Regions from separate parts of the Paludibacterium paludis genome, predicted to be linked through region 3. Evidence: predicted binding sites of a transcription regulator. Region 3 holds the regulator's gene; each other region holds the start of a gene.
The links. Region 3 encodes FNR, which switches genes on or off when oxygen is low (the NO sensors DNR and NnrR bind a similar motif). Its sites were predicted from a motif close to TTGATNNNNATCAA; they were not measured.
Positions count from the first base shown of each region.

Region 1: JNO50_RS07150 (phosphoketolase family protein) is a predicted target of FNR. The motif match lies at 1,090-1,103, and genes of this name have one in related genera.
Region 2: JNO50_RS09165 (universal stress protein) is a predicted target of FNR. The motif match lies at 1,372-1,385, and genes of this name have one in related genera.

Region 1 covers NZ_CP069161.1:1,568,803-1,571,067, forward strand. The annotation lists gene adeC (AdeC/AdeK/OprM family multidrug efflux complex outer membrane factor) at 1-318, shown strand, start outside; gene JNO50_RS07145 (TetR family transcriptional regulator) at 396-1,046, shown strand; gene JNO50_RS07150 (phosphoketolase family protein) at 1,162-2,265, shown strand, end outside.
Region 2 covers NZ_CP069161.1:2,031,122-2,033,386, reverse strand. The annotation lists partial or broken gene JNO50_RS09170 (IS110 family RNA-guided transposase) at 1-598, shown strand, start outside; gene JNO50_RS09165 (universal stress protein) at 858-1,307, opposite strand; gene JNO50_RS09160 (acyl-CoA thioesterase) at 1,429-1,854, shown strand; gene JNO50_RS09155 (tellurite resistance TerB family protein) at 1,872-2,265, shown strand, end outside.
Region 3 covers NZ_CP069161.1:891,137-893,401, forward strand. The annotation lists gene JNO50_RS03950 (DUF1853 family protein) at 1-684, shown strand, start outside; gene fnr (fumarate/nitrate reduction transcriptional regulator Fnr) at 688-1,434, opposite strand; gene hemN (oxygen-independent coproporphyrinogen III oxidase) at 1,544-2,265, shown strand, end outside.

The DNA of each region.
Region 1 (2,265 bases), 680 kb from region 3:
GCCCAGTACGAAAAGACCGTGCAGACGGCGTTCCGCGAAGTCGCCGACGCCCTGGCTGTGCGCGGCACCATCGAGGAGCAATGGTCGGCCCAGCAAAAGCTCGCCGAAGCGGCGCGGCTGAGCTACGGCTTGTCGAACGCCCGTTACAAGGCCGGCGTCGACAGCTATCTGACCTTGCTGGATGCCCAGCGTTCGCTGTACAGTGCCGAGCAGTCGCTGATTGTGACGCGCCAGGCGCGTCTTGCCTCCCGCGTGACCCTGTACAAGGTCCTGGGCGGCGGTTGGCAGCCGGAGCCCGGCGCCGTGAAAGGTTCCTAAGGCTCGATCCCCCGGTTAAGACCGGGGGATTTTTTTAACGGGAGTGCGCACAAGACAGGGGAAGGCAAAGGCAGCACATGGCACGCAAGACCAAGGAAGAAGCCGAACTGACGCGGCAACGGCTGATCGATACGGCGCAACGCCTGTTCTGGGAAAAGGGCGTGAGCCGCACGTCGCTCGCCGATATCGCTCAGGCCGCGGGGGTGACGCGGGGCGCGATCTACTGGCATTTCACCGACAAGATCGCCCTGTTCAACGCCATGTGCGAACGCATCATCCCGCGTTTTGACGAGCTTGACGCCAAACTTTCCCGGGCCGGGTCGCCCGAGCGGGCGGTGCGCTGCCTGTGGCAGCACAGTCAGGACGTGCTGCGCTGTTTCGCCGAACATCCCGACATGCGCTGCGTGATCGGCATCCTCAACCTGCGCTGCGAGTTCGTCGGGGAAATGGCGAACGTGCTGATCATGGACCGTTCGTTCATGACCGAGAAATTCGACCGGCTGGAGAAGATTTTCGCGAGGGCCGACCAGGAGGGCGATCTGTTGCCGGGGCTGACCGCGCGCCAGGCCGCGCACATTTACCACTCCATGGCGCGCGGGCTGATCGACATCTGGCTTTTGCATCCCGAGCGCATCGATCTTTCGGCCGAAGCCGACACCTGGTTCCTGCCGTTTTTCCGGGGGACCTTCAGGCTGGACTCCTGGTTGCCCGACAGCTCCTGTCCCTGATTCCGGCGAGGCGCCACCGGGCCTCCTCGCCCCGATTCCGGGCTTGATCATCATCAACGTGCACCCGCACAGGCTCTTCCACAATGGTTACGAACCCGAAGAGGACGATGTTGTTATGACAAATCCACTAACATCCGCAGAACTCGACCTGATGCACGCCTGGTGGCGCGCCGCCAATTACCTGTCGGTCGGTCAAATCTACCTGAAAGACAACCCGCTCTTGCTCGAACCGCTCAAGCGCGAGCATGTCAAGCCGCGCCTGATGGGGCACTGGGGGACCACGCCCGGACTGAATTTCATTTATGTTCACCTGAATCGCCTGATCCGCCGCGAGCGCCAGCCGATGATCTACATCACCGGACCCGGGCATGGCGGACCGGGGTTGGTGGCCAACACCTGGCTGGAAGGCACGTACAGTGAAATCTATCCGGACGTCGATCACAGCCTCGAGGGCATGAAAAAGCTGTTCAAGCAGTTTTCCTTTCCGGGCGGCATTCCATCGCACGTCGCGCCGGAAACCCCGGGGTCGATGCACGAAGGCGGGGAGCTTGGCTATGCGCTGTCGCATGCCTTCGGCGCCGCCTTCGACAATCCCGGTCAGGTCGTGGTGGCGGTGGTGGGCGACGGGGAAGCGGAAACCGGCCCCCTGGCGACGAGCTGGCACTCCAACAAATTCCTCAACCCGATCGATGACGGAGCGGTGCTGCCGATCCTGCATCTGAACGGCTACAAGATCAACAACCCCACGGTGCTGGCCCGCCTGGACGATGCCGAACTGCTCGACCTGTTCCGCGGCTATGGCTATACCCCGCACGTGGTCGAAGTGGCCGATCCGGACGACACGGCGCCGACGCATCAGCGGATGGCCGAGGTGCTCGACACCTGCATGGCGAGTCTTGCCGCGATCCGCGAGCAAGCCGCCGCCGAGCGCGCGCGCGGCGAGGCGTTGTCGCGTCCGCGCTGGCCGATGATCATCCTGAAAAGCCCCAAGGGCTGGACCGGACCGAAGAATATTGACGGCAAAAAAGTCGAAGGCTATTGGCGCAGCCACCAGGTGCCGTTCTCCGATATGACGCCAGAGCATGTCGCCGCCCTGGAAAAATGGCTCAAGAGTTACCATCCGGAAGAACTGTTCACCCGCGACGGCGCCCTGATGCCGGCGCTCTCCGAACTGGCCCCCGAAGGCGCGCTGCGCATGGGCGCCAATCCCTGCGTGCAT
Region 2 (2,265 bases), 1.1 Mb from region 3:
GACCAACAACCAGATCCATGCGCTGCTGCTGGAATTCGGTATCGCGCTTCCCGTCGGGGTGCGGGGGATCACGCAGTTGCCGATGCAGCTGATGGACGAGACCAACGGTTTGCCCGTCAAGGCCCGGCAGATCTTGCAACGACAGCTGGAGCACTACCGCTTGCTCAAGGCGGAGGTCGAAGAACTGGAGCGCGAGATCGCGGCAGAGGCCCGGCAGGACGATGTCGCCCTGCGGTTGATGACGATACCCGGCATCGGCCCGATCACCGCCAGCCAGTTGTCGGCAGACGCCGGCAATGCCAAGGACTACGGCAACGCGCGTGACTTTGCGGCATCACTGGGTCTGGTGCCGCGACAGTACTCGACGGGTGGAAAGTCCAAGCTGCTGGGCATCAGCAAACGGGGAGACAAAAGCCTGCGCCGCCCGCTGGTGCAATGTGCCCGGGTGATCATGCAGAACGCGCCGCGCGGGAAGAGTGCGATGGCAGCGTGGACGATGGCGCTGATGCAGCGTCGCCACTCGAACATCGTGGCCTGCGCACTGGCCAACAAACTGGCACGGGTCGTGTGGGCGGTACTCGCGAAAGGCGGCGAGTAGAAGCCTGCTTTTGCCAAGACAGACACTGATGACGACAACCGGCCCACGGCCTGCAGAACCCCCCGACAATGAAAACAGTCATGAGAGACTGAGGGTTTTTTAGGGACCTGCAGGAGCGGCTCACATCATGGATCGGGCATAGCTGCCCACCAAGAATCCGGATAGATTAGAGCAAGCCTACCCCGTCATTATTCATCAGCACTCTGTTCTTGCAAAGGTCAGGCTGACCATAGATTTCATTGACGCGCCGAAAACCGGTTCAGTCGCCCGGATGGCGCAACAGCAGCACAGGAATGTCCGCCGTCTTGAGCACCCCTTCGGCCACACTGCCCATCAAAAGATGCATCAACCCCGTCCAGCCGTGCGTACCCATCACGACCAGATCGGCCCCCCACTGGGTGGCATCGGCGATCAGCACCGAGGCGATCTTGTCGCCCCAGCTTTCCAGAATCTTGCTTTCGGCCGAAAGCCCCGCCGCGCGAACCGTTTCGCAGCAGGCCGCCAGCACCTGCTCGCCGGATTCCTTGACCGATTTCTGCAATTCCGCCGCATCAAGAAACTCGGTACCGCCCCAACCGAACTGAGCCAGATCGACCACATGCACAAGACGCAGTTCGGAGCCCAGCGCGGCGGCCAGCTTGCTCGCTTCGGCGAGCGCCACATTGGAAGATTCGCTATCATCCACCGGAACAAAGATTTTCTTGTACATTTTGCGCCCTCTTCTTGAAGTTAGCCTCTACAGGACCAGTCTAGCAAAATCGACTGGCCCACGGTTGATGCAGATTAAATACTTGAAGCCGGGTTGACAATCATTTCAGGACACCCACCCGATGGCACGCGTTGAAATCCCCCTCCCGGATACCTTCCTTTTCGAAACCGCACTCGACATCCGCGTCGGCGACATCAATTACGGAGGCCACATGGGAAACGACGCCATTCTCACGCTCGCCCAGGAAGCCCGCATCCGTTTCCTGCGGCAAAGCGGCTACACGGAGATGGACGTCGACGGAGTCGGCATCATCATGGCCGACGCAGCCATCCGCTACATCGCCGAGGCCAGGCATGGCGACCGCCTGCGCTTCCGGATCGGCATCGGCGACCTCTCCCGCTGCGGCCTGGAACTCATTTATCAGGCAACCGATGACAGAACCGGAAAAGAAGTGGCAAGATTGAAGACAGGCATCGTGTTCTTCGATTACGGGCACCGCAAGGTCGTTCCCATTCCGGAGTCTTTTGCAGCACGATTTTGCCGATAACAACAGGGAGGCTACCCATGAGAACATATCAACGCAACAGCCCGGAAGCCATCGCCCGCATACTGGCCATGTTCATGATCACCGACGGCAACATGGACGAACGCGAGCTGGACGCCCTGGAAAAGCTGCACACTTACGATCTGATCGGCCTTGACCGGCGCCGCTTCACGCAGATCCTGACCGACTACTGCGACGACATCTCCGACGAAGCGGACGAGGCGGACGGCACCATCCGCCTGATCGACAAGGCACGGGTCGATACCCTGCTCGAGGACATCACCGACCAGGGCAAGCGCATTCTGACCTGCGCGATCGCCATCGACCTGTCAAAATCGGACGGCGAAATCAGCGACCCGGAAATCGCCTTGCTGCGCTACATGATGCAAAAATGGCACATCAGCCTCGAGGACA
Region 3 (2,265 bases):
CGTTATGCCGAGCATCTTCTGGCGTTCTGGTTCGATACCTCGTCGCATTCCCGTCTTGCCGCCCGCAACGTACAGGTGCGGCGCGGTAACGGAATGACGATCGGCGAGTTCGATTTTCTGCTCTGGCTCGATGGCGAGCCATGGCATCTGGAGCTTGCCTGCAAATTCTATCTGAAGCTTGGTGAGTCACCACTGGAATGCGTCGGCGCGAGTCTTGGCGATGGCATGCAGCTCAAGACCCTGGCGATGAAGCGTCAATTGGCGTTGCCGACTCTGCCGGAGGGCGCGCGCGCCTTGCCTGACGGGTTTGCCGGATGCCGCAGCGCGGCGCGCCTGGTGGGGGGGCTGTTCGCCGGGGCCGGCGGTGGGGATCCTGAGGGAACGCTGGGCGGCTGGTGGCGGCAAGGCGCCGAGTCCTTGCCTTGCCGGGGCGCCGCGGCGCGCTGGGTGATTCTTGACCGGAGCCGCTGGCTGTCGCCCTGGCGGGGCGGGCAAGCCGCAAGTCTTGATGCGGGAGAGCTGGCCGCGCGGCTGCAGGGGGCCGATCGTGTGGCGATGGTCGCCGAAATCATGGAAGACAATGGAACGTGGAGAGAGGTCTCCAGGGGATTCGTGGTGCCGGAAGGCTGGCCGGATGCGAAACGGCTGGCCGAGCTGTACGGGCGGAGCGGACCCCGCCCGTGACGCTTACTGACCGTTGGCGTGTACGCAGCCCGAGATCAGCTCCTTGAGCTGCTCCGGCAGCACCAGCTGGATGTGCTTGTGGTCGACGGTGATCCAGCCTTGCTGCTGGAATTTCGACAGGGTGCGGCTGACCGTTTCGAGCTTGAGGCCAAGGAAGCTGCCGATTTCCTCGCGGCTCATGCGCAGCACGAAGTCGTTGGCGGCGAAGCCGCGGCTGGACAGGCGCTGGGAAAGGTTGAGCAGGAAGGCGGCCAGCCGTTCTTCCGCCTTCATGTTGCCAAGAAGCAGCATGACGTTCTGGTCGCGAACGATCTCGCGGCTCATCAACCGGAAGAAATGGTGCTGCAGGCTGGGGATGTCGCGGCCGAGACTCTCCATGCGGGAGAAGGGCAGCTCGCAGACTTCGCTGTCCTCCAGGGCGATCGCGTCGCAGCCGTGAACGCTGGAGGATATGCCGTCAAGACCCATCAGTTCGCCGGACATCAGGAAGCCGGTCACCTGTTCGCGACCATCCTGGCTCGATACACAGGTCTTGAAGAAACCGGTGCGGATGGCGTACAGGGACTTGAAGTTCTCGCCGCTGCGGAACAGGAACTCCCCGCGCTTGAGGCGGCGACTCTGGCGGATGACGGCGTCGAGCTGGGCGAGCTCTTCGCGGTTAAGTCCGACGGGCAGACACAATTCTCGCAGACTGCAGTTGGAGCAGCTTACCTTGAGAGTATGGAGCGGGATCAACGTTTGGTCGTTCATGCTGTATTTCAGCAACCTTGTAAATAAGCTTGACGCTTGTCAAAGCGGATTTTATCCGTTTTCTACAAATTTACCAGTCCACCACAGGTTTTTCCAGTTCAGGACCGCCATGACACCCACCCACCCGTTTTTTCCGGACAGCTGCGAATTCGATCGCGAGCTTATTGAGCGTCTGGATTGCTCCGGACCGCGCTACACCTCGTATCCCACGGCTGACCGCTTCACCGCCGCGTTTGGCCCCGACGATTATCTGCGCTGGTTGGGCCAGCATCAACTGGGTCAAAGCAATCGGGCAATATCATTATATGCTCATTTACCTTTTTGCAACACTGTCTGCTACTACTGCGGTTGCAACAAGATCATCACCAAAGACAAGTCAAAGGCGGATACCTACCTCGATTATCTGGAAAAAGAGGTGGATGCGGTTGTCGCCGCGCTGGGCAAACGGGAGAAAGTCATTCAGTTGCATTTCGGTGGTGGAACGCCGACGTTCCTGTCGGATGCACAACTGGAACGGTTGATGACCTTGCTCAAGACACGTTTCGAATTCCTGCCCGAAGGCGAGTATTCGATCGAAATCGATCCGCGCAAGGTCGGCCGCGATACCGTGTTCGAGCTGGCGCGTCTGGGCTTTAACCGCATGAGTGTCGGTATCCAGGACTTCGATCCGGCCGTGCAGCAGGCGGTGAACCGGGTACAGAGCGAAGCCGAAACGCTGGAAGTGATCGAGGCCGCGCGCGAAGCAGGATTCCGCTCGGTGAGCGTCGATCTGATCTATGGCCTGCCGCTGCAGACGCTCGATTCCGTGATGGCCACGCTGGACAAGGTGAT